Regions from separate parts of the Halobacillus sp. ABH2_015 genome, predicted to be linked through region 1. Evidence: riboswitches for the same ligand, from Rfam matches in the RefSeq annotation. Region 1 holds a riboswitch; each other region holds the start of a gene.
What was found. Region 1 has a riboswitch for S-adenosylmethionine ahead of metK (methionine adenosyltransferase). Riboswitches for the same ligand answer to the same signal wherever they lie in the genome.

Region 1 (7,718 bases):
GTCATCCTTCTCTTCCCTGTATTTATAATAGTCGCGGCACGGATTCCCAGGGGTTAATGCATCGGCCATCGACAAGTGGAGCCTTTCAAAATCATCAGGATCCATGGAGGTGCTCCGATCACATAAATTATCGAGATAATCACTGATCGTCTGATAAGCGACAATAAAGCGGACAGCAAGATCCGGGCGGTCACCGGAAAGCACGGAATAAACCGCCCCACCTTCGCAATGGAACGTTTTATCCTTGATACTGGCCTGGGCCTGCGTTCTTAATTCTTCATCAGGGATTCGGGAGGCAGCATCTTTCCAATAGGCTAGTTCTTTATGTACTCGCGGAAACACATTCCGATACACTTCGTAAAGCAGATGGACAGCATTGCTTGGAACGGACTCCTTCAAGGGTGGACACTCCTAACGTTCATTTATTATGTTGCTCAAAAAAGATCGTGTATGGTGATAGACCTGGTCATTTTCCGGTTCATTAAAAATCTCATGGTAAAGACCCGGCCACAGCTTATAACTTTTTTCACTGGTATCGACATGATTGAACCATTCTTTTGTGCGTGCCGGATCCACTAAAAGGTCTTCCTCTGCCTGCATCACTAAAAGAGGCACATCAGGAAAACGGCTGACTTGTTGAAACGCCCGGATTCCCGCCTTTTGAAACTCACGGTACCACCGCACCGATACTTTATCAATGACAAGCGGATCCTGACGGAATTCTTCAACCTTGATTTGGTTTCTAGTTACATTTTCGGGATTCTGTCCCGCTTTCATACGCAGCGAAGGGGTAAAAACATTCAATAGATAGGAAAAAGCCTCCAGCGGGCGGGCCGTTTTATTCCGGATCTGTACAGCAGGAGAAGATAAAATCACACCATCCAGCTGCGGCTGCTTTTCCTCCATAAAACGAATCACAGCCAACCCCCCCATGCTGTGGCCGAGAAGGAAAATTTTTTTATCCGGATCCGCCTGCTCATACCAGCTTTGAATGGTTTCAACGTAATCACCAAACGAACGGATATGACCTTTCTTCCCATCAGACAACCCCTGCCCCGGCAGGTCTCCATAAATCACCGAAAAACCGTCCTGACGGAAACGATCAGCAAGTTCCTTATACCTTCCCATATGCTCAAAAGCGCCATGGACGAGAATGATGGTTGCACGATCACGGGCCGATTCCAGTTTTTCCACAGCCGATCCCTCTTTTCATTTGATATACTGATGTTACTCATATTATAAGGGGGCTTCGTATGATTTGCGAATATAAAGGAAAACGACCTCTCATCCACCCATCAGCTTTTACAGCAGAAGATGCCGTCATTACCGGGGATGTTGTCATAGAAGAGAACGCAAGCATCTGGTTTAAGACGGTCATCCGCGGCGATGTCTCATCGGTACATATCGGTAAGAACACAAATGTCCAGGATCTGAGCATGCTGCACCAAAGCCCTGACCAGCCTCTCATACTGGAAGACGGCGTTACGGTCGGGCACCAGGTTACCCTGCATTCTGCACACATTAAACAGGACGCTTTGATCGGCATGGGATCCATGATTCTGGATGGCGCTGTCATAGGGGAGCGGGCCTTTATCGGAGCAGGAAGCCTTGTTCCGCCCGGAAAAGAAATCCCTCCGGATACACTGGCCTTCGGACGGCCGGCCAAGGTGATCCGTTCCTTAACAGAAGAGGATTACAAGGAAATGGACCGGATCCGGAAATCGTATGTCGCAAAAGGGCAGTACTATAAGAACCTTCGGGGCTGAAATGCTTTTCAGCTCGATGCCTGCATGATCAGAAGACATACAGAGGGAAGTGGATAGCCGTATCAAATCAATGCGTACTCTGCCGTTAGTGCAACTCGTGAAAATAAAAAAAGCTGTTTCCTCCAACAAGGAAACAGCTTTTTTTTATTGAAAACGACCGCTGAGCTCTTCCGCTTTATCCGTACGTTCCCATGGAAACTCAACATCTGTCCGTCCAAAATGGCCGTAGGCAGACGTATCACGGTAAATAGGTTTACGAAGATCGAGCATTTTAATGATTCCAGCAGGACGGAGGTCAAACAAGTCACGCACAGCGTCCACCAGCTTTTCTTCCGACACTTTGCCGGACCCGCTGGTATTGATGGAAATGGAAACCGGCTGGGCCACCCCGATTGCATAGGCGAGCTGGACTTCCACTGTATCCGCAAGACCTGCAGCTACGATGTTTTTCGCAACATAACGAGCCGCGTATGCAGCAGAACGGTCCACTTTGGTCGCATCCTTCCCACTGAAGGCACCACCACCGTGACGCGCATATCCACCGTACGTATCTACGATGATCTTACGTCCTGTTAAACCGGCGTCCCCTTGAGGACCTCCGATTACAAAACGCCCGGTCGGATTGATAAAGTATTTGGTTTCATCATCAATATAGCCTTCCGGTACAACGGGCCCGATCACCTGCTCTTTCAAATCCTTCTGGATCTGTTCGAGCGTGACTTCTTCAGCGTGCTGCGTCGAAATAACAATCGTATCCACGCGGACCGGCTGATCATTTTCATCATATTCAATCGTTACCTGCGTCTTGCCGTCAGGACGAAGGTAATCGAGTGTTCCGTCTTTGCGGACATCAGAAAGACGCTTGGAAAGTTTGTGGGCAAGAGAAATAGGCAGCGGCATCAATTCGGGCGTTTCATTGTTGGCAAAGCCGAACATCAGTCCCTGGTCACCGGCACCGATGGCTTCTATTTCATCATCGCTCATTTTCCCTTCACGGGATTCAAGCGCAACATCCACTCCCCCTGCGATATCCGGGGACTGCTCATCAATAGCCGTCAAAACGGCACATGTATCTGCATCAAAGCCGTATTTTGCTCGTGTATATCCAATATCTTTAATCGTCTGGCGCACGATCGATGGAATATCAACATAGGTATTCGTACTGATTTCACCGGAAACCAGGACAAGTCCCGTAGTTACTGTTGTCTCACATGCCACCCTTGCATTCGGGTCGTTTTTTAAAATTTCATCTAAAATAGCATCAGAAATAGCGTCACAGATTTTGTCCGGATGACCTTCTGTCACGGATTCTGATGTGAATAACCGGCGGTTCGCTGGCATTCTAAAAACTCCTCCTTCTGTAAGTACAAAGTATTAGACGGAACTCTTTACCAGTATGTGTAGAAAAACATAAGTTCATTTCATAGTGTCATCCTGGATCCGAAAACGTTTTCGTGCACGTTCTCAGTCAGAAATAATAAACAGGCGGCAAGGCCTGGTCATGGACATTTCCTTCTTATAAAAAGAAAAAACCCTTCCTATACCGAGGAAAGGGGCTGCTTCCTTTCGCTCTTATCGTCCAAGGAGCTGACTCCTTGCTTCAGGTTAGCACCATGTCCCTGCGGACGGTTGCTGGGTTTCAAAGGGCCTGTCCCTCCACCAACTCTGGATAAGAGAGTTTCCGTTCTCAGCTATCGTATCGAAAAGCGTGTTTAATGTCAATTGGATTCATCGGGTTTCGACGCACCCCTTCCATCCAGATTCAACCTGGATAAACGTTCTGTTCAAACCATCATAGGATAATAACAGCCATGAAATATGGCAGTGTTGAAAACTTTCCCACAATCCACTGAATAGTATGGACGATTAAAATAAATGTGTTATACTAATCTCACATTATTAAACTGCAAAGGCGGGACGATGCATATGAGTACAATAAACCAACTGTCAGAACTTAATCTTCTACTTTCCCAGGACCATGTCCACCACCAATTATCTGTTCCACATTTAGTGGAAAAGATTTTATACCGCAATGAAGGTACACTAACGGAAAAAGGGGCCGTTCAGGCTACGACAGGTACCTATACGGGACGCTCACCAAAGGACAAATTCATTGTCCGTGACGACGTAACCGAAGATAAAGTCGAATGGGGTGCTGTGAACCAGCCTATTGACGATGATACGTTTGTGAAATTATACCATAAAGTGCTCGATTATTTGAAAGACCGCAGGGAGTTATTCGTCTTCAAAGGTTTTGCAGGAGCGGATGAGCGCTACCGCCTTCCTATGCAGGTTCTTACAGAATTCGCCTGGCACAACTTATTCGCCCGCCAAATGTTCATCCGGCCGGAGGCATCCGAATTGGAGGAGCATGACACAGAGTTCACTGTCATATCTGCTCCAACCTTCAAAGCAGATCCTGACGTGGATGGTACGAATTCCGAAGCGTTCATCATGGTTTCGTTTAAACACCGCGTTGTCCTCATCGGAGGAACAGAATACGCAGGGGAAATCAAGAAGTCCATCTTCTCCGTCATGAACTACCTGCTTCCGGAAAAGAACGTCCTTCCGATGCACTGCTCGGCCAACATCGGCAAAGAAGGCGACGTTGCTCTGTTCTTCGGTCTGTCGGGCACAGGAAAAACGACTCTGTCCGCTGATCCTCAGCGCCGCCTGATCGGGGACGATGAGCACGCCTGGTCCCCCTACGGTGTCTTTAACATTGAAGGGGGATGCTATGCGAAGTGCATCAACCTGTCCAAAGAAAAAGAACCGCAGATCTATGATGCCATTCATTTCGGCTCGGTTTTGGAAAACGTCGTCCTTCAGCCGGATTCGCACGCGCCGGATTATGACGATACGAGCCTGACGGAAAATACACGGGCCGCCTACCCACTGGATCACATTGATAATACAGTCCAGCCAAGTATTGCCGGCCACCCAAATGCCATCATTTTCTTGACAGCTGATGCCACGGGAGTCCTCCCACCAATCAGCCGTTTAACAAAAGAACAGGCGATGTACCATTTTCTAAGCGGCTATACGAGTAAACTGGCTGGAACAGAGAGAGGGATTACCAAGCCGGAAGCGACTTTCTCCGCCTGCTTCGGCTCCCCTTTCCTTCCGCTTGCTCCATCAGCATATGCTGAAATGCTCGGAGAGAAAATAGACCAGTTCAATACGGACGTCTTCCTTGTCAATACAGGCTGGTCAGGGGGAGCCTACGGAGAAGGCGAGCGTATCAAACTGAGTTACACGCGTTCCATGATCCATGCCGCTCTGGAAGGTGAACTGAGTTCTGCCGAAACTTATAAAGACCCTGTGTTCGGCCTTCACATCCCGACCCACTGCCCGGGAGTACCGGACGAAGTCTTATTCCCGAGAAAAACGTGGAACAATCCTGCCGCTTATGATGAAAGTGCCAAAGAACTTGCTGAAAAGTTTCATGCCAACTTCAAAAAGTTCACGTATGCCAGTGATAAAATCAAACAGGCCGGCCCGACCCACCACACAAACTAAACAGAAAAAAATCCGCCGTTATCCAAACGGCGGATTTTTTCTGTTCAGCGGTGTTCCAGACGCTTTAAACATTCCGGCAGAACCTCATCCTTCATCATGAAGCTGAACCGGTCGTTATTTTTCAAGTTTCCCGGCAGATGCCGGAAAAGGACAGGACCATGCGTTTCAAAATAATGATCCTGATCAGCCAGCTCAGATATTGTAGCAAAATAGACATTCTTGATGACAGTTCCGCCTTTTCCATCGACATGATACTGCCCAAGATAAGTCAGATCATCAATATCGGCTCCTGTTTCTTCTTTCACTTCTCTTACTGCTGCCTGTTCCGCCGTCTCCCCTTCTTCTACTTTCCCACCAGGGAATTCGAGCCCTCTGTCTTTGTGCCGGGTTAACAGCCACTGATCACGAAAGCGGCAGATGATCCACACATGTTTCGGCTCTTCAGAAAAAGGGTGATCCTCGAAGGATAACCGGACAGGATTTTGATAAAAATCATAAAAAGTTTTCATGTCTCTTCAACTGCCTTTAATCCTTGTTATACGTTCGCTTTCCTGTTTAAATCGTACCATAAGCAGCCGCAAATACAAACCAGTCCCTCTCTACTTGTAGGATTTCCGGTCCGTACCGACACAAAATCCCCCGATTATGTACGAAAGAACCGCTTCAAAAGGGGAAGCGGCCCTTCTCTCAATTTTTCAATACGCCCATTTCCTCAATATGCTTCTTCGTCATTTCATCACCCAGATCATAGATCTGCTGGAAAGCCTTATGCATATCCTCATCGGTATCATCGTTATCCTGATCCTGATGGTAAGGCATAAATGGAATATGAGCCCTGTAAAAGGACCGGCCGTCTGCCTGGGCAATCTCATCAAACACTTCACGCAGAGCCGTCACTTCTTCAGGGGTGGCGTAGATAATAAAATCATCATTATTAGCATCATGATTTACTGAAATCTCCCGCGTACCGATGTTAATGTAATACTGATCTCGTTCCATCTTCACCCTCCTTTCCCTTAGTGTGAACCATGAAGGGAAAGGTTATGAGTCCATTTAGGAAAGGAGATGGGTGGAAGACAGCTGTGTTGCCTCTGCCAGCTTTTCCTCATCGACTTCTATGCCGATCCCATGACCTTGAGGCACAGGTAAGGCGCCTTTCTGCACTTTCAAGGGAGGCTTTACAATATCAGCTTCAAAATAACGCGTCGACCCGGACAAGTCTCCCGGTATGGTGAAATTAGGCAGAGAGGCAAGGGCAAGGTTATGGGCTTTGGATATCCCTGATTCCACCATACCCCCGCACCACACCGGTACTCCGGATGCGGCACAGAAATCATGGATTTCTTTGGCGGCCGCCAATCCTCCTACACGGCTGATTTTCACATTGATAATCCGGCAGCTTCCCAATTCAACCGCCTGTACAGCATCTTGAAATGAGGTCACCGATTCATCCAGGCAGATCGGTGTCTGCATCTGTTTCTGTAGCTGCTGGTGCAGATAAAAATCGCCGGAACGGAAAGGCTGCTCTATCATCAGCAGGCCATAACGATCCAAAGCGGTCAAATTCTCCATATCCGCTTCATCATACTGCCCGTTCCCGTCGATCATAATGGGCAGATCCGGAGAAGCAGCCCGGACCGATTCAATCATTTCCCGTTCCTTCCCTTTGATGATTTTAAGCTTATACCTTTCATAGCCCTCCATCTGCAGTTCAGCAATATCCTGCTCAAGGTGGTCACTCAGACTAAGGACAGCTCCCGCCTGTACCATCTTCCTCGTTCCACCGATCAAAGAGGCAAGGCTTGTTTCCTTCTGTTTGGCATAAAGATCCCAGACAGCGCCTTCCAATCCTGCTTTGGCCATCGGGTGGCCCTGCACGGAAGCTGCGATTTCCTGAAACTGCGCTGGGTGGGAAAGGGCGTTTCCCGCCAACAAAGGGATAAGAAAACCCTCGAGGACATGCCATGCCGTGGCTGTCGTTTCATACGTATAAAAAGGCTCTGGAAATGCCGTCACCTCTCCATATCCGGTCAAGCCTGAGCGATCGTGAGCTTCAACGATAATAAGCGGACGTGACGTTAGACTTCCCCTTTTCGTACGGAAGGGATGTTTCATCTTCAGCTCAATTTTTTTGAGGATGATTTTCTCGATTTTCATCGGTCCCCGCCCTCTGTCAGGGAAAACAATTCCCTTCTCAGTAACTTGTTGGAGGCGTTTCGCGGCAGCTCCTGAACCCAGTATATATCAGCCGGCTGCTTATATTTCGCCAGCCTTTCATGGACATAACGGTAGATGTCCTCATCCCTGATCGTCTCATCCTCCGCCACAAGGAAAGCTGCCGGCACTTCCCCCCAGCGATCGTCCGGACGCCCCGTAACGCCGGCCTCTTTAATACCAGGGATTTCTGTAAGCACGCTTTCTATTTCAGCAGGG
Region 2 (7,718 bases), 970 kb from region 1:
AGAGTCTTAGTCGAAAGAGCTCAGAGGATTGGTCAGAATCCTTTGGGCTTTTTCTATAGAAAGGGTGAGCATACGTGAAAAAAGTTATCGTAGTCGGCGGAGGGCCGAAAGCCTATATTCCCAGCTTCCAAAGATGGGCAGAGGAAGATGTAGAATGGATCGGAGCAGATCAGGGAGCAGAAGTGCTTGTAGAAGCCGGAATAACCCCTGATGTGGCCATCGGCGATTTCGACTCCGTCAGCGCTGCTTCCTATCAGAAGATTAAAGATGAGGCCCGGAAGATACATACCTATCCGGACGAAAAGGATGAGACAGATTTGGAGCTTGCGATCAATGAGGCACTGAACCGGAAAGCCGAGCATATCGTATTACTCGGAGTAACAGGGGGAAGGATGGATCATTCCCAGGCGAACATTCAGCTGTTGTATCCGTTAATGAAAAAAGGGGTGAAGGCGGTTATTGTGGATCATCAGAACCAGGTGGAAATAGCAGGGTCCGGTTCGCATAAAATCAAAGAGGACCCACAGTATCCCTATCTATCTTTTCTTCCTGTGACCCTGGAGGTGAAGGAGCTTACGCTCAACGGCTTTTATTATCCACTTTCCCGGGCGTATCTGCCCTTCGGGTCCACCTTATGCATCTCCAACAGGCTCGTTGAAGATACAGGTACTTTTTCATTTGAGTCAGGCATACTCTTAGTAATAAGAAGTACAGACTCAATGGATCACGGAAAAGGGCGTTCGCATTAGTTCACTTAGGAGGAGGGGGCTCTTTTGAAATTTTACACCATTAAACTCCCGCGTTTTGTCGGGGGGATAGTGCGCGCAGTCATAAGTACTTTTAAAAAGGATTAGCTCCGGGTCATACGTGCCTGAAGGGAGAGAATAAGTGTCTCCCGGAAGGCCCTGATGCGATTCGGTGGTCTTTGGGAATGGAGGAGATGGTCCCGGGGACTGCCATAATCATATAAAGGCAAGAAAAAAAGCACCCGCAGAACGGGTGCTTTTTTCAACTTGTCATTATACGCGCTGGACTTTACCAGATTTAAGTTCACGCGCTGTTACGTAAACTTTCTGAGGCTTGCCATCCACAAGGATACGTACTTTTTGAACATTTGCTTTGAATTTACGTTTATTAGCGTTCATCGCGTGTGAACGGTGGTTACCTGCGCGTGTACCTTTACCAGATAGAACACTTCTTCGTGCCATGAAAATCCCTCCTGTTACATACAAAAATCATCAGATACTTAGTAACTTTATCATATGTATGTAGGCTTTGCAATAATCTCCGGACAATTATATCAAGAATTTTTTCTTGACAGACAGATTGAATTGTTTCAAAGTATATTAGGGGATAACCGGCTTATTTTCAACAGTCAACACAAATTCAACACCCTTCACTTGTGTTATAATTAGGAGAGAAATTGAGGAATCTAAAGGAGGATCTATATGTCTGTGGATTTGAACAACCAATACGGCCATATAACGATTAGCAATGAAGTTATTTCAACGATTGCTGGAGGAGCAGCTGTAGAGTGCTACGGAATCGTCGGCATGGCTTCTAAAAACCAGCTGCGGGACGGGCTGGCTGAAATGCTCCGTAAAGAGAACTTTTCCCGGGGTGTCGTTGTCAGACAGGAAGAAGATCGCCTCCACATTGATATGTATATTATTGTGAGCTACGGTACAAAGATATCGGAAGTCGCTCATAACGTCCAATCCCAAGTAAAATACACATTAAACAAAACAGTCGGATTGTCCGTTGACTCTGTCAATATTTTCATCCAGGGAGTCCGCGTGACAAGCGAATAGGTTGCAGTTGCAGTCAAAGGAGGAAGTAAGTGTGACGTTACAAAAGCTTGACGGCAGAACATTAGCCGAGATGATTTTACAAGGAGCGCATTATTTAAAGCAGAATTCGCAGATGATCGATGCGCTGAATGTATTTCCTGTACCTGACGGGGATACAGGAACAAATATGAATCTTTCCATGACCTCCGGAGCGGACGAGGTGAGAAACGTTTCCCAGGACCATGCAGGAGCAGTTTCCACTTCCCTGTCCAAAGGTCTTCTTATGGGTGCGCGTGGAAATTCAGGAGTAATTCTTTCCCAGGTCTTCCGCGGCTTTGCAAAAGCCATTGAGAATAAAGAAGTGTTAACGACCCGGGATTTCTCTGAGGCCCTGCAGGGTGGTGTGAAAACAGCTTATAAAGCTGTGATGAAACCTGTGGAAGGAACGATCTTAACTGTTGCCCGTGAAGCAGCGGAAGCATCTGTGGAAATCGCTGAAAAAGAAGAGGACTTCATTCCATTCATGGAAGGTGTCGTAAAAGCAGCCAAAGCTTCCTTGAAGCGGACACCAGAACTTCTTCCGGTTCTAAAGGAAGTCGGTGTGGTCGACAGCGGGGGCCAGGGACTTGTTACCATTTATGAAGGATTTCTGGCCAACTTGAAAGGCGAGGAAATGCCGGATGTTGAAGAATTGGTTTCCATGAATGAAATGGTAAACGCCGAACACCATAAACTTGCCCAGGACTTCATGAATACCGAAGATATCCATTACGGCTATTGTACGGAGTTCATGGTGAAATTCGAAGAGGATAAGCTTGCTGAGAATCCTTATGATGAAGAAGCTTTCCGTAATCAGCTGAGTGAATTCGGTGATTCCCTGCTCGTCGTGTCTGACGAAGAACTGGTCAAAGTTCACGTCCATGTCGAGTACCCGGGTGAAGCTATGACGCTTGGACAGAAGTATGGAAGCCTGATCAATATGAAGATTGAAAACATGAGGGAGCAGCATACGTCCCTCGTAGGTAATAAGAAAGAAAAAGCCGTGCCTGAGAAAAAAGTGCCATATGGTATTGTCACCGTCAGTATGGGCGAGGGGATGAAGAAACTTTTCGAAAGCCTCGGAGCCACAGTAATCATCCAGGGTGGTCAAACGATGAATCCTAGTACCCAGGACTTATCGGAGGCTATTAAAGAAGCGCATGCAGAACGCGTGTTCATTCTTCCGAATAACAAAAACATCGTGATGGCAGCAGAACAGGCTGCAGAGATGGCGGAAGCGGAAGTGGCTGTCATCCCGACGAAGACCATTCCTCAAGGGATGAGTGCTATGCTTGGTTTCAATCCTGAAGCAGATCTCGATACGAACAAAGAAGAAATGACCAGTTTGATGTCAGAAGTGAAGACGGGGCAGATTACCTATGCCGTCCGGGACACCCAGATTGACGGACTTGATATTGAAAAGGGTCATTTTATGGGGATTTCCGACGGGAAGATATCAGCTACCGATAAAGACGCCCTCACAACAGCGAAAACACTGCTGAACCAGATGATTGATGAGGATGAAGATGAAATCCTTACTATTCTTACAGGGGAAGATGTGGACGATAAGGATGTGGCTGAACTGGAAGCTTATGTGGAAGAAACCTTTGAAGATTTAGAGGTGGAAATCCACCATGGTGGCCAGCCGATTTACAGCTATATCTTCTCTATCGAATAAAATGCAGCGCTTCTGGATTTAGAACAGCGTTCGCAGGCTGTCGGGATTTTTCCCGGCAGCCTTTTGTAATGGTCTATGGTCTGAATGCAGGAGCGGAGATGAAAGAAATGGTTTCACAGAGGATATTGATCGACCATTAGACAAACGCCTTGGCGGTTTGTTTTCTAAGCTTGTCATTCTATAAGCTGAAAGCGCAGTTCTCCATTAGAACTGCGCTTTTTTTAACCGTGTTTCCGTCTGCGGGTGCCGGTGCCGTTGAATATATTTTCGAACTGAGAAGATAACGGCAGCAGCATATCCGGCAAGAAGCAGGCTGTAGATGATAACTAAGGTCTGTTCACTCCATGTGGCATAGGTGAGCAGGGTCCGGCTGTTCGTCAAAATGATAAATCCACCCGCCGCTACCCCAAGCACGAGAGGGGGGAGTTTTTTCACAAGCCAGGCAGCGAGGGGGGCTGCAATAACGCCACCGATCACAAAGGCGAGCACAAGCATCCAGCTCAGCTCTTCCCACCCAAGGAAGATCAGGAAGCCGGCCGTAGCAGATAAAGTAACGATGAATTCACTTGTATCTACGGTGCCGATGACTTTTCTGGGAAGGATTCCTTTGCTGGATAAGAGAACAGGTGTATTTACCGGCCCCCAACCCCCGCCGCCCACGGCATCAAGAAAACCGCCCAGAAAACCTAAGGGAAACAAGAAGCGCCGTCGAAATGGTCTTTTTTCTGTATGCAAGGGCTTCACTCGATTCATCAGTAAAAAGCGGATGACCACATAAACGCCAAGCCCTAGTAAAAAAACGGAAATGTACGGACGGATCAGCTCACCTGGAATCCAGCTGAGCAGAGCAGCCCCGGCAAAGGCACTGATCCCTCCGGGGAGAGCAAGAGTCAAAACGAGACGCTTATCCACGTTGCCGAATTTATAATGGGAAAACCCGGAAGCTGCCGTTGTAGCAATCTGGGACAAATGAATAGAGGCGGAGGCCACCGCCGGAGCCATTCCATAGGCGAGGAGGATGGTGGAGGAGCTTAAACCAAATCCCATTCCGAGGGCTCCATCCATCAATTGAGCAAAGAATCCAACCAGTGAAAATATAAGTAATTTCTTCATCGTACCTCTCCTTTTGATTAAACACATAAGATTACTTGGTTTTAACCATGAAGAGGCACAAAAAAACCTCTTCATCCAGAAGAGGTCAAGCTTCCTCTCCTTATCTTTCAGACCACCGTCTGCTGGAATGAGCACCTTTTCCAATGTGAGGTTGCTGCGGGATCATCAGACCAGTTTCCTCCCCCGGCTCTTTATAAGGATTTATGTAGCCCGCGCTGAAAGCGGAATTCCTAAGTACATGAATAATATATTCAAAGCTAAAACATGGATGACGATTTGTCAATGGTTTACAATAAAATAAACAGAAAACTAGTAATATTTAAAATGCATGTTGACATATCTTTAAATCGGGTCTAATATTTGAATCAAATCTTTTGAACAAAATCTGGAAACATTTTTCTTATCGAGAGAGGTGGAGGGACTGGCCCTTGGAAGCCTCGGCAACGGATCTGTCGTCATGAACAGAAGCTGTGCCAATTCCAGCAGGTGATCAACACTTGGAAGGATAAGAAGAACGGTTGAATCATGTATAATGACTCTCCTTTCTTCTTACCATCAGAAGAAAGGTTTTTTTGTTGAAGATAAGAAAGGAGGAGCTTATGAATACGAGTGCACCGACATATGGAACATTCACCGGGGATCCTTTACTTCATATGGATATTGATGATGGACACAAAGGGGCAGAGAGTGTGATTCAATGGGCTTACGGGCATTATGGAAAACAGCTCGTTTATGCGTGCAGCTTCGGTGCTGAAGCGATCGTACTGCTTGACTTCATTGCAAAGGCACAGCCGGATGCCGACGTCGTTTTTCTGGACACTGGACTTCATTTCCAGGAAACCTATGATTTGATAGACAAAGTGAAAAAGAGGTATCCGGATTTGAACATCCATATGAAAAAGCCGGAATTGACAGTGGAAGAACAGGCAGAGGAATATGGTCCGGCCCTTTGGAAAAGGAATCCCGACCAATGCTGTGCCATCAGAAAAATCAAACCGCTGGAAGAAGCCCTGACAGGAGCGGCGGCCTGGATGTCGGGATTAAGAAGAGAACAATCTGCAAGCCGGAGTCATACGAACTTCGTCAACAAGGACGAACGCTTCCAGTCCATCAAGGTATGCCCCTTAATTCACTGGACATGGGAAGACGTATGGACTTATATCCGACTAAATAGCTTGGATTACAATGAATTACATGACCAAAGCTATCCAAGTGTCGGCTGCATCCCCTGCACAGCGAAAGCGCTGGATGACGGCCGTTCAGGAAGATGGCAGGGATTTGATAAAACCGAGTGTGGACTCCACACAGCGGGAGATACGAAACAATAAAGGAGAGATGAATGATGTCCATTATTCAACCGCATGGCGGGCAGTTAATCAATCGTTTTACAGCACAGCCGGATACGCTTCCGGAACAAAGGATCGAGCTTGATGCGATGGCGTTGAGTGATATCGATTTAATCGCTAATGGGGCATACAGTCCGCTTCAAGGATTTTTAACAAGGGAAGATTATGATCACGTCGTTGAAAATCTTCGTTTGAAAGACGGCACTCCCTGGAGTCTCCCGATCACACTGCCTGTTTCTGAAGAGCAGGCCCGTTCGTTACATGGTCAAGCGGCTCTTGTGAAAGATGGGGCAATCTACGGTGTGATCGAAATCGAAGACATTTACAAGCCGGATAAACAGAAAGAAGCTGCAAATGTTTACTTAACGACAGAAGACGCTCACCCGGGGGTCAGTAAACTTTACAAGCGCCCGGATTATTATGTCGGTGGCAGAATTGACGTATTCCATCGTCCGGAGCGGGAGCATTCAGACCATTACTACCTTGATCCCGAAGAGACAAGAGAACGATTCCAACAGGCCGGATGGGAAAAGGTTGTCGGTTTCCAAACGCGTAATCCTGTTCACCGTGCTCATGAATATATCCAAAAAGCGGCCCTGGAAAGCGTAGATGGACTATTTCTGAATCCGCTCGTAGGAGAAACGAAAAGCGACGATATCCCGAGTGATGTGCGCATGAGAAGTTATGAGGTACTCTTGGATGAATATTATCCGGAAAACCGGGTGACGCTGGCTGTTTTTAATGCGGCCATGCGCTATGCAGGCCCGCGGGAAGCCATCTTCCATGCGATTGTCCGGAAGAATTTCGGCTGCTCCCATTTCATAGTCGGGAGGGATCATGCAGGTGTCGGCGATTACTATGGTACATATGACGCTCAAAAAATCTTCAGCCACTTTGAAGAAGGAGAGCTGGAAATAACCCCGGTCTTTTTTGAGCACAGCTTCTACTGCAAAGCCTGTGAAGCAATGGCTTCTCATAAAACCTGCCCCCACAGCAAGGAGCATCACGTAATTTTATCAGGAACAAAAGTGCGCGAGCTGCTTCGGAGCGGCCAGAAACCACCGAAAACGTTCAGCCGTCCGGAGGTCGTGGAAGTGCTGATTGAAGGGCTTAAACAACAGACAGCGGATGTAAAGGGGTGAATGGAATGGCAACGAATTTAACATGGCATGAAGCTGCCGTCCAAAAAAAGGATTACCGGAGTAAAAATGGTCATTTCAGTGGTGTGCTCTGGTTCACCGGTCTCTCAGGGGCTGGTAAATCCAGCATTGCCAACCATTTGAACCGCCTTCTTTTTGAGCACGGCATCCAAACCTACCTGCTTGACGGGGATAACGTTCGTCATGGATTAAATCGGGATCTTGGTTTTTCTGAAGCCGACCGGACAGAGAACATCCGTCGGATCGGTGAAGTATCCAAATTGTTCACAGACAATGGTTCCATCGTTTTGACGGCTTTTATTTCTCCATACAGGGAGGACCGTGACCGGGTCCGATCCCTTTTGGAAGAGGAAGAATTCATGGAAGTCTTTGTCGACTGTCCTGTGGAGGAATGTGAAAGCCGGGATCCTAAAGGACTGTATAAAAAAGCAAGGGCTGGGGAAATCTCCGGTTTTACCGGGGTGGATGCTCCTTACGAGGCACCGGTGAATCCGGAATGTGTCGTTCGGTCTGACCAGCATTCCATCCAAACCTGTGCGGAACAGATTTTTCAACTTCTTATTGATAAAAAGTGGCTGAACGACAAGGAGGG
Region 3 (7,718 bases), 2.0 Mb from region 1:
AGCGTCCAGGAATCGTCTCCATTATGCTTGTCTACATTCAATCCTTTATCCTTATACACATCTACAAGATAATCCGGGAGCTCATAAACAAGGTTGAACTGCTGAGCAACTTTGTTTCCAACATCACTCAAAACGTGATACTCCAGGTCGTTTTTCTCCTGAGTAGTCATGGATTGATCCGGCGTCTGCGGGCTGATAGCAATCAGCTGAGCTCCTTCATTATGAATATCATCCATGATTTCCTGATAGGCACGCAGCTCCATGTTGCAGTAAGGGCACCAGCCGCCGCGGTAGAAAGTTACGATAGCAGGACCCTGCTTCAGCTGTTCGGAAAGCTGAACCTGACCACCTTTGGCATCTGGAAGGATGAAGTCCGGGGCTTTTTCTCCTTTGGAAAGACCGTTCCCCTCTTCAGAGGCTTCCAATTCATTAATGGCGTCGCTCATTTTGTCCTGAACTTCCTGGGAGGCATTCTGTTTGAATTTCTCGATGTATTGGTCAAATTGTCTGCGCATATCTGTCGTCATTTGAAAAACTCCTTTATGATCAATTTCAATCTTCATTATACGAAGAATCTTCTTCTTCATAAAATGAAACGTCTTGTCTCGTTAGAATCAGGGCTAAACTCACAGCAAGAATACCTGCACTTAATTTGCCCACGATCACCGGAAGTATCATGTCCGGCTGGACGCCGGCCACAAATGCGAAGTGGCTTCCGAATACGAATGCTCCGCTGACTGCAAAGGCCGCATTGATGGTCTTCCCTCTATCGTCCATGTCCTTCATGACGGCAAGCATCGGCAAATGATGAGCAAGCGATGCGATGAATCCTGTCATCGATACCGCGTTCATCCCGAGACGTCTTCCCGCACGGGTGAGCACTTTTTCGCCGTGCCTGCTGATAAACGCCACCAGCGGATAAGCCCCTGCAAGTGTGACAGTGATTTTACCCACGATGAGCATCCCTTCTGATAACGGAGCCATACCGGGGAGAACCGTTATACCTGTTAACGTTTCAATAATGATGAGAGCAAGCCCTGAAATAATAATGATTTCGACCGCTTTGCCGAAATAGGAAAACAGACGAATGGTCAAGGCTGTGAAGAGCCAGAGACCGGCGGCGATGAAAAGGGATAGAATCATGGCCGGAAGCAGATTTCTAAGCATCCACCCCGGTTCATAGCCGGCTGTCCACCCGCCGATGAAACAACCGATTGGAATCGTCACCATTCCTGCAAGAATTCCCTTTGCGAAAAAAGGATGATCTTTTTTTGCTACAACGGTCAAGGCAACTGGAATGGTAAACACAAGCGTAGGGCCCATCATCGTCCCAAGCAGAGCCCACGAAAAAACAGCCGCTCCTTTGTCTGCCGCGAGCGATTCCGCCAGAGGATAAGCCCCCATATCAATGGCAAGCAGCATAGAAGCAAACATCGAAGGATCAGCTCCTGCAGCCTGGAACAATGGAGTGACGACCGGCGCGAGCCATCTGGACAGCACCGGGGCCAGAGAGATGATCCCCACCATGGACAAGGCCAGAGGACCCATCATCATAAAGGCTTCATAAAAACGCCATCCTAAGGCAAGGCGGTGATTCAATATGTAGTAATCAAGAGCTCCAAGAACCATAAAGGCGCACATGACCATAAGGATGATATCATTCAACACAGCCTCTCCCTCCTCTCTTCATCTCCTCCATTCTAGTGAACTTTCCCCCATAAAAAAAGCCCCCTCACTGAGGGGCTCTGGCTATAGAAAAATCCTGTGTTAACCAGTTAGAGTTGTCCATGAGTCGTGGGAAGGGCCACTTTCCGCTTATCGGTATATGAATGCCGCGGGCACGCCCTACGCAGGTTCTCAGATTCAAAAGAACGGCACGGGCTGCGCTGTTGCGCACTTGCGTGGAAAAAAAGGAAAAGAACAGACGCTGATAACGGCTGGCTGCCGGAATATGAACAAGCCTCTCCTCCATCCAGCAAGGATGAGCGGGGTGAAGGAGAGTCTTGTTCGATGTTAGAGAACTCCCAAGGAGCGGTGCCCTTTCCACTCCTGCGGAAGAACGAGTGGTCCGAGACCGCCGAGCGTGGGTGTTGCGAGGAAGCTCGTTCGCTCGTCCGCGGAAAGGGCACCGCTCCTTTCGGGAAGAAAGAAAAAAGCTTGTAAAGAAACAGGGGTTTCTCTACAAGCTGAACCCCTCAGTGTGGGGCTTTTCATCAGCCGATGGAACAGGCTGCGGAGCCATGTTTTTGAATGTACTTCTGGTGATGCTCTTCTGCTTCAAAGAAAGAAGAAGCCTCTTCCACCTGTGTAGCGATTGAACGCTTGAAGATGCCTTTGGCACTCCATTCTTTGATTTTTTCTTCTGCAATGTACTTCTGGCTTGCATCTGTATAGAAGATCACTGAACGGTATTGATGTCCTACATCAATGCCCTGACGATTTACCTGTGTCGGGTCGTGAGCTTCAAAAAAGATATTGACCAGTTTGGCATACGTAATGACAGCAGGATTATATTCGATACGGACAGCTTCCGCATGACCGGTATTTCCCTGTTTCACTTCTTCATAGGAAGGGTTTTCGAGATGTCCCCCGATGTAACCGACGGTTGTTGCCGTTACCCCTTCGAATTTCTCAAAAAATGCTTCTACTCCCCAAAAACATCCTGCGCCGAAAATTGCTGTTGCCATATCTACATCTTCCCTTTCCTTTAACGCAACTTCTATCGAGAGCCATGACGGGTATGCTGATATGCAAAAAACCCCTTTTCTTATCCACATAAGAAAAGGGGTTCGTATCAATCCGTACGATCCTCTCATCTTTTAGGATGGTGTTCATCCTACAGGAATTGGCACCGTTCTCGTCAATCCGTGGATTGATTCGATGGTTGCCGGGCATCAAAGGGCCAGTCCCTCCGCCTCTCTGGATAAGAAGTTTCCGTTATTTATTTAATGTTGATTATCAATATACTACGTTTCAGTAACGAAGTAAAGGATAAATGATGATTCTTTTTGTATCATCATTGTATTCACACTTTAGCATGACTATGCCAGTCCACGCAAAAGAAAAGTCTTACTGACTGCCTGTTGTTTCAATTTCTTCATACGGCTGGACGATGACAAAACCTTCTCCTTCGAACTGCATTTGAATAGATTCCCCGCTTCCCCGTCCGATAAACGTTTTAAAGCTTACATCCGTCTTGAAATTCGGCTCCAAATGCCCGGACCAGGCTACGGTCGCATGAGGATCCGTAATAACCGGTTCTCCCGGGCGTACGAGCAATGTCAGTGGTTCGTAATGGGAGGTGACAGCCACACGTCCGCTGCCATTCAAGGTCACGTTAAACAGACCGCCGGAAACCATCCCGGCCACTTTTTTCATCAGCTTGATATCCCAGTCGATGCTCGGCTCAAAGGCGAGAAGATCGTTACCGTTGACTGTAATGGTTTCATTATCCAAGTCAAAAATCGTAATCTTTTTCCCCTGATCAGCGAGATACAAACGTCCGCGCCCTGTCGCTTTCATCAGCGAACTGCCTTCTCCCGTCAACGCCTTCTTGAACATTTTTCCTACACCGTGCTCCAGAATCCCTTCTCTCTCAAACTTGATATTCCCATTATAGGAAATCATGGCCCCGGATTTCGCCCAGACCTGATCCATCAGGTTCACCTCGAGAATACGCGGGGTTTCCAGCTCAAAATAATCATTTTCTGAATCATCCTGTTTCGTCGCCCTGATAAACTCCTCAATCGAATAGTCTGCCATGACAGATTCCTCCTTTTATGTAGGTTATAGTTCTATACCACACCCCGGGGTGGGTTAGACCATTTATGAAACCTTTGTCTATCGTTTTACGTTTACAATGGAGGAAAGGTTTCATCACCACCTGGCAGGGGAATGATGATTCTATTTGATCTATTCAAACAACCTAAGGACGAGGAGGACCTGTTTATGTATGGTCTTGATGAGAAAAGAAAACAGCTGTTGGAGTATGCCCATTCCGTCTCTGACGAAATGGCAGCACAGAAGCCCGGGGAAGGAAAATGGTCGGTCCTTGAAATTCTGGAGCACCTGTACCTGATGGAACAACTTGTCGTCTACCAGATCAAGCAGGCAGTAAAGCAGGGAGATATCCAGCAGACTTCCGAAAAACCGATCCACCGGACGACGGAAAGGGACTACAAGGTGGAAGCCCCTGAGTCCGTCCGGCCTGAAGGTACGTGCCAAACGATTGCAGAAGCCGAGGATGGATTGAAAAAAACAAGGGAAGCTACGTTATTCCTCATTCATAACAAAGATGAAGAAACATTGAAGAACCGTGTGTTTCCCCACCCCGCTTTCGGAGACATGGACTTGGTGCAGTGGATTGAATTCATCGGCTGGCACGAACTCCGCCACCTTGATCAAATGAAAGAAACTGTGGAAGCTTTATAAACGCGTAGAAAAACACGCAGAGGTAAATCTCTCCACACCACCTACAGATCCACTGGATGACAAGTCCAGTCTCTTGTCTACAGTTGAAAAGCGCAGAGACGAATCTCTGCGCTTTTTCTATCTTTGACGATCCTGTTTACTTTTCAGGCTTCACTTCTTCGCCGTTCTTCCCGGTGTAACGGAGCCCCCATCCTGTCCATGCTGCGATCAGCATAACAAGCAGAAGGAGCCATCCTTGGAACACATACGGGAATACTTCACCAGGCGAAACGACGGGGAGGAAGTCATACTTGTCTGCCGCTCCCTGAACCGTGGCCCAGGCAAGCAGGACACCACCACTCCAAGGGAAAATATACCCCAGGGAAGAGGTCACTGTATCCAGGAAGTTGGCCCGCCGGTATGGATGGATATTCAATTCCTTCCCGATTTTCCTCACAAACGGAGCCGCTGCAATTTCCGCCGCTGTGTTGATTGTGATGAAGGCATTCAAGAAAGCTACAATACCAAAGATGGCGAGTTCAGCTCTGCGGACTACACCATTGATGATGCGGAGGAAGAAGTTCTTAATCACTTCCATCGTCCCTCCTACTTCAAGCATGTAAGCCGCCGCAAGAATGAACAGGATCAAAACAGCCATATTGAAATATCCGCTGATTCCATCAATAAGGGCCCCTTCAATCACAGGGTCTCCTGCTTCATTGAAATGAATATACAGCACTTCCTTTAAGGATATGCCACTCAAATATATGAAAGCCACGGATGCAAGAATCCCCCATGATAAGGACGTCAGAAGATGCTGGCCTCTCAGCGCCAGGATAAGAACGAGTACAAATGGCACCAGCATCAACAGACCGTTGGGTGACACCTGGCTCTGCAGGTCATTGATCACCTGCTGGCTTCCTTGTTCCCCACCGCCGCCGAAAACAATGAAAAGAATCATTGCCGGAACAGCAGCCGCCATGGAGTATTTAAAACGGGAACGGACAACTCCAGGGACATCCGCTTCCTGTGTCGTTGCAGAGACGATCGTTGTGTCAGAAACAGGCGCCAGGTTATCCCCGAATACAGCTCCACTTAAAATCGCTGCAACAAGCAGCACCGGATCCGCTCCTAATATGACACCAGCTGGATACATAAGCACACCGAACGTGGCTACCGTACCGTATCCAGTTCCTACGGCTGTGGAAAATAAGCCGGCGAGCAGAAACGTAATACCGACGAAAGCTCCACCTTCCAGCCCTGTTTGGAAGCCGAACCAGATCAGACCATCCACCAGTCCTCCGGCAGACAGCATATTTGCAAACATGCCGGCCCAGAACCAGGCAATGATCGAAACGATCCCTACCGGCTGAGCCATCCCTGTAATCAGACTCTGCGCATAATCTGACCATTTCGATTTAGTAAAGAACAGACCGAGGCCGATTCCAATCACAATTCCTAAGACAAGCCCCTGCTCTGTAACAAGACCTGCCACACTTAAGACAATGGCCCAAATGATAAAGAAAACCAAAGGAATCGTTGCAGCAAATACCCCGCCATGGAACTCCAGGCGTTTGATTTCTTTTTCTCCTAAGGCTTCATCGATGACTTCTTCATTTCTTCCCTCTTGATCAGCCATCTGATTCCCTCCTCAACAATTACTTAACCTTGTATAGTTTACCACCTGATATGATGGAATATAAACAGCTGAATTGTTACCACTTTAAAGCAAATCAGGATATCATCTGGAAAGCACAGAAACCTCTGATCAGTAATAGTATCTGAACAGACCATTGGTTATAAAGGAGTTATATTATGAAATTAAGGCAGGCAAAAATGGAAGATTTTGAAACGATCAGTCAATGGATCAGGTCAAAGGACGAGCTGAAACAATGGAGCGGCTCCGGTTTTGAGCACCCCCTCTCCCTGAGCCAGTGGGAGAAATACTTGAATGAGGAGGACCGTCAATCGTTCACAGCTCTGTTGGAAGACAGCCCGGCCGGACACATTTCCATCGGCCGGATCGAACCTCTTAAGACAGGAAGAATCGGTCGTGTGATAACGAATCCCGAACACAGAGGAAAAAAGGTTGCTGCACGGATGCTGCGTGAAATCACAACCTACGCCTTCGACCGACTTCATCTGGAGAGCGTCACCTTAGGCGTTTTCGCCTTCAACACCCCGGCTCTCCGGGTATATGAAAAAGCGGGGTTCTCATTCAAAGAACAAGATAAAAATAAGGAAATGACGGAGACCCAGCCTTGGCACACACTGGAAATGTTCCTCACCAAAAATGAATGGAAAAATCAGCGGATGTTTCCATATCATTGATATCTTTGTTTTCTGCTTCAAAAAAAATTAAAATAGAAAAGAAGGTTCTTTACTCAGATTATAAGGTAGCGCTTACATGTCTATGGCCAGCACACTTTACGGAAGCATTCCTTCCCCCTCGCTGCTTCCATATAAAAGCACAGGGTACTGCTGAACATTTGACTATACAAATAATTCTGATAATATTATGAAGCACAATACTATCCATTTTACAGATCTGACAGGAAGGTGAAATTGTGACAACGCTTAACAGTACAAACGACCACACGACTCCCTTGAGGAGAGATATCCGTTCCCTTGGACAAATGCTTGGAAACATTCTTGTCCATCACGGCGGTGAAGAGTTATTAAATAAAGTAGAAACCATCCGCCAGCTGACCAAAGACTTACGCCAAAACCCTGAACAGCATACTTATAAACAGCTGAAACAAGAAATCCAGAGCCTCGAGCCTCCTATGCGCTCGCAGGTCATCCGCGCATTCTCCATCTATTTCCATCTTGTGAATATCGCTGAGCAGAACCACAGAATCCGCAGAAGAAGAGAATATCAGCTCCGTGAAGATCATGGGGCACAGCCTTTTTCATTGGAAAGTGCCGTGGTTAATTTGAAAAACAACAACTTTTCCAAAGAGTTGATTCAAGATGTGCTCCACGACCTTTCCCTTGAATTGATCATTACCGCACACCCGACGGAAGCAACCAAGAGAACTGTGCTCGAAATCCAGAAACGGATTGCTGCAATCCTTCAAAAGCTGGATCACCCGCAGCTCACAAAAGGAGAACGCCAAAATCTTCAGGACAGCCTCCAGAACGAAGTGACAGTTCTATGGCAGACGGATGAACTCCGTGAGCGCAAACCGACCGTCATGGATGAAGTACGGAATGGATTGTACTACTTCGACCAGACGTTGTTTGATGTTCTTCCTGATATTCATCAGGAGCTTGAAAATCGTCTGGAAGATCATTTCCCAGGAGAA

Region 2: another riboswitch for S-adenosylmethionine. It lies ahead of ACXAD6_RS08200 (sulfite exporter TauE/SafE family protein); the one in region 1 lies ahead of metK (methionine adenosyltransferase).
Region 3: another riboswitch for S-adenosylmethionine. It lies ahead of msrA (peptide-methionine (S)-S-oxide reductase MsrA); the one in region 1 lies ahead of metK (methionine adenosyltransferase).

What each region holds. Positions count from the first base shown of each region.
Region 1 is NZ_JBSWUG010000002.1:2,504,366-2,512,083, forward strand. It holds gene ACXAD6_RS13250 (tetraprenyl-beta-curcumene synthase family protein) at 1-399, opposite strand, end outside; gene ACXAD6_RS13255 (lysophospholipase) at 412-1,194, opposite strand; gene ACXAD6_RS13260 (gamma carbonic anhydrase) at 1,254-1,766, shown strand; gene metK (methionine adenosyltransferase) at 1,911-3,107, opposite strand; SAM riboswitch class I at 3,336-3,442, opposite strand; gene pckA (phosphoenolpyruvate carboxykinase (ATP)) at 3,693-5,285, shown strand; gene ytkD (RNA deprotection pyrophosphohydrolase) at 5,330-5,794, opposite strand; gene ACXAD6_RS13280 (hydrolase) at 5,973-6,284, opposite strand; gene menC (o-succinylbenzoate synthase) at 6,339-7,442, opposite strand; gene ACXAD6_RS13290 (o-succinylbenzoate--CoA ligase) at 7,439-7,718, opposite strand, start outside.
Region 2 is NZ_JBSWUG010000002.1:1,533,935-1,541,652, forward strand. It holds gene ACXAD6_RS08175 (thiamine diphosphokinase) at 75-749, shown strand; gene spoVM (stage V sporulation protein SpoVM) at 774-854, shown strand; gene rpmB (50S ribosomal protein L28) at 1,020-1,208, opposite strand; gene ACXAD6_RS08190 (Asp23/Gls24 family envelope stress response protein) at 1,449-1,811, shown strand; gene ACXAD6_RS08195 (DAK2 domain-containing protein) at 1,843-3,507, shown strand; gene ACXAD6_RS08200 (sulfite exporter TauE/SafE family protein) at 3,712-4,620, opposite strand; SAM riboswitch class I at 4,718-4,820, opposite strand; SAM riboswitch class I at 5,018-5,132, shown strand; gene ACXAD6_RS08205 (phosphoadenylyl-sulfate reductase) at 5,220-5,948, shown strand; gene sat (sulfate adenylyltransferase) at 5,963-7,108, shown strand; gene cysC (adenylyl-sulfate kinase) at 7,114-7,718, shown strand, end outside.
Region 3 is NZ_JBSWUG010000002.1:544,662-552,379, reverse strand. It holds gene ACXAD6_RS02710 (peroxiredoxin-like family protein) at 1-527, opposite strand, end outside; gene eutH (ethanolamine utilization protein EutH) at 553-1,668, opposite strand; gene msrA (peptide-methionine (S)-S-oxide reductase MsrA) at 2,214-2,687, opposite strand; SAM riboswitch class I at 2,810-2,930, opposite strand; gene ACXAD6_RS02695 (AIM24 family protein) at 3,070-3,762, opposite strand; gene ACXAD6_RS02690 (DinB family protein) at 3,895-4,431, shown strand; gene ACXAD6_RS02685 (Na+/H+ antiporter NhaC family protein) at 4,568-6,049, opposite strand; gene ACXAD6_RS02680 (GNAT family N-acetyltransferase) at 6,226-6,741, shown strand; gene ppc (phosphoenolpyruvate carboxylase) at 6,978-7,718, shown strand, end outside.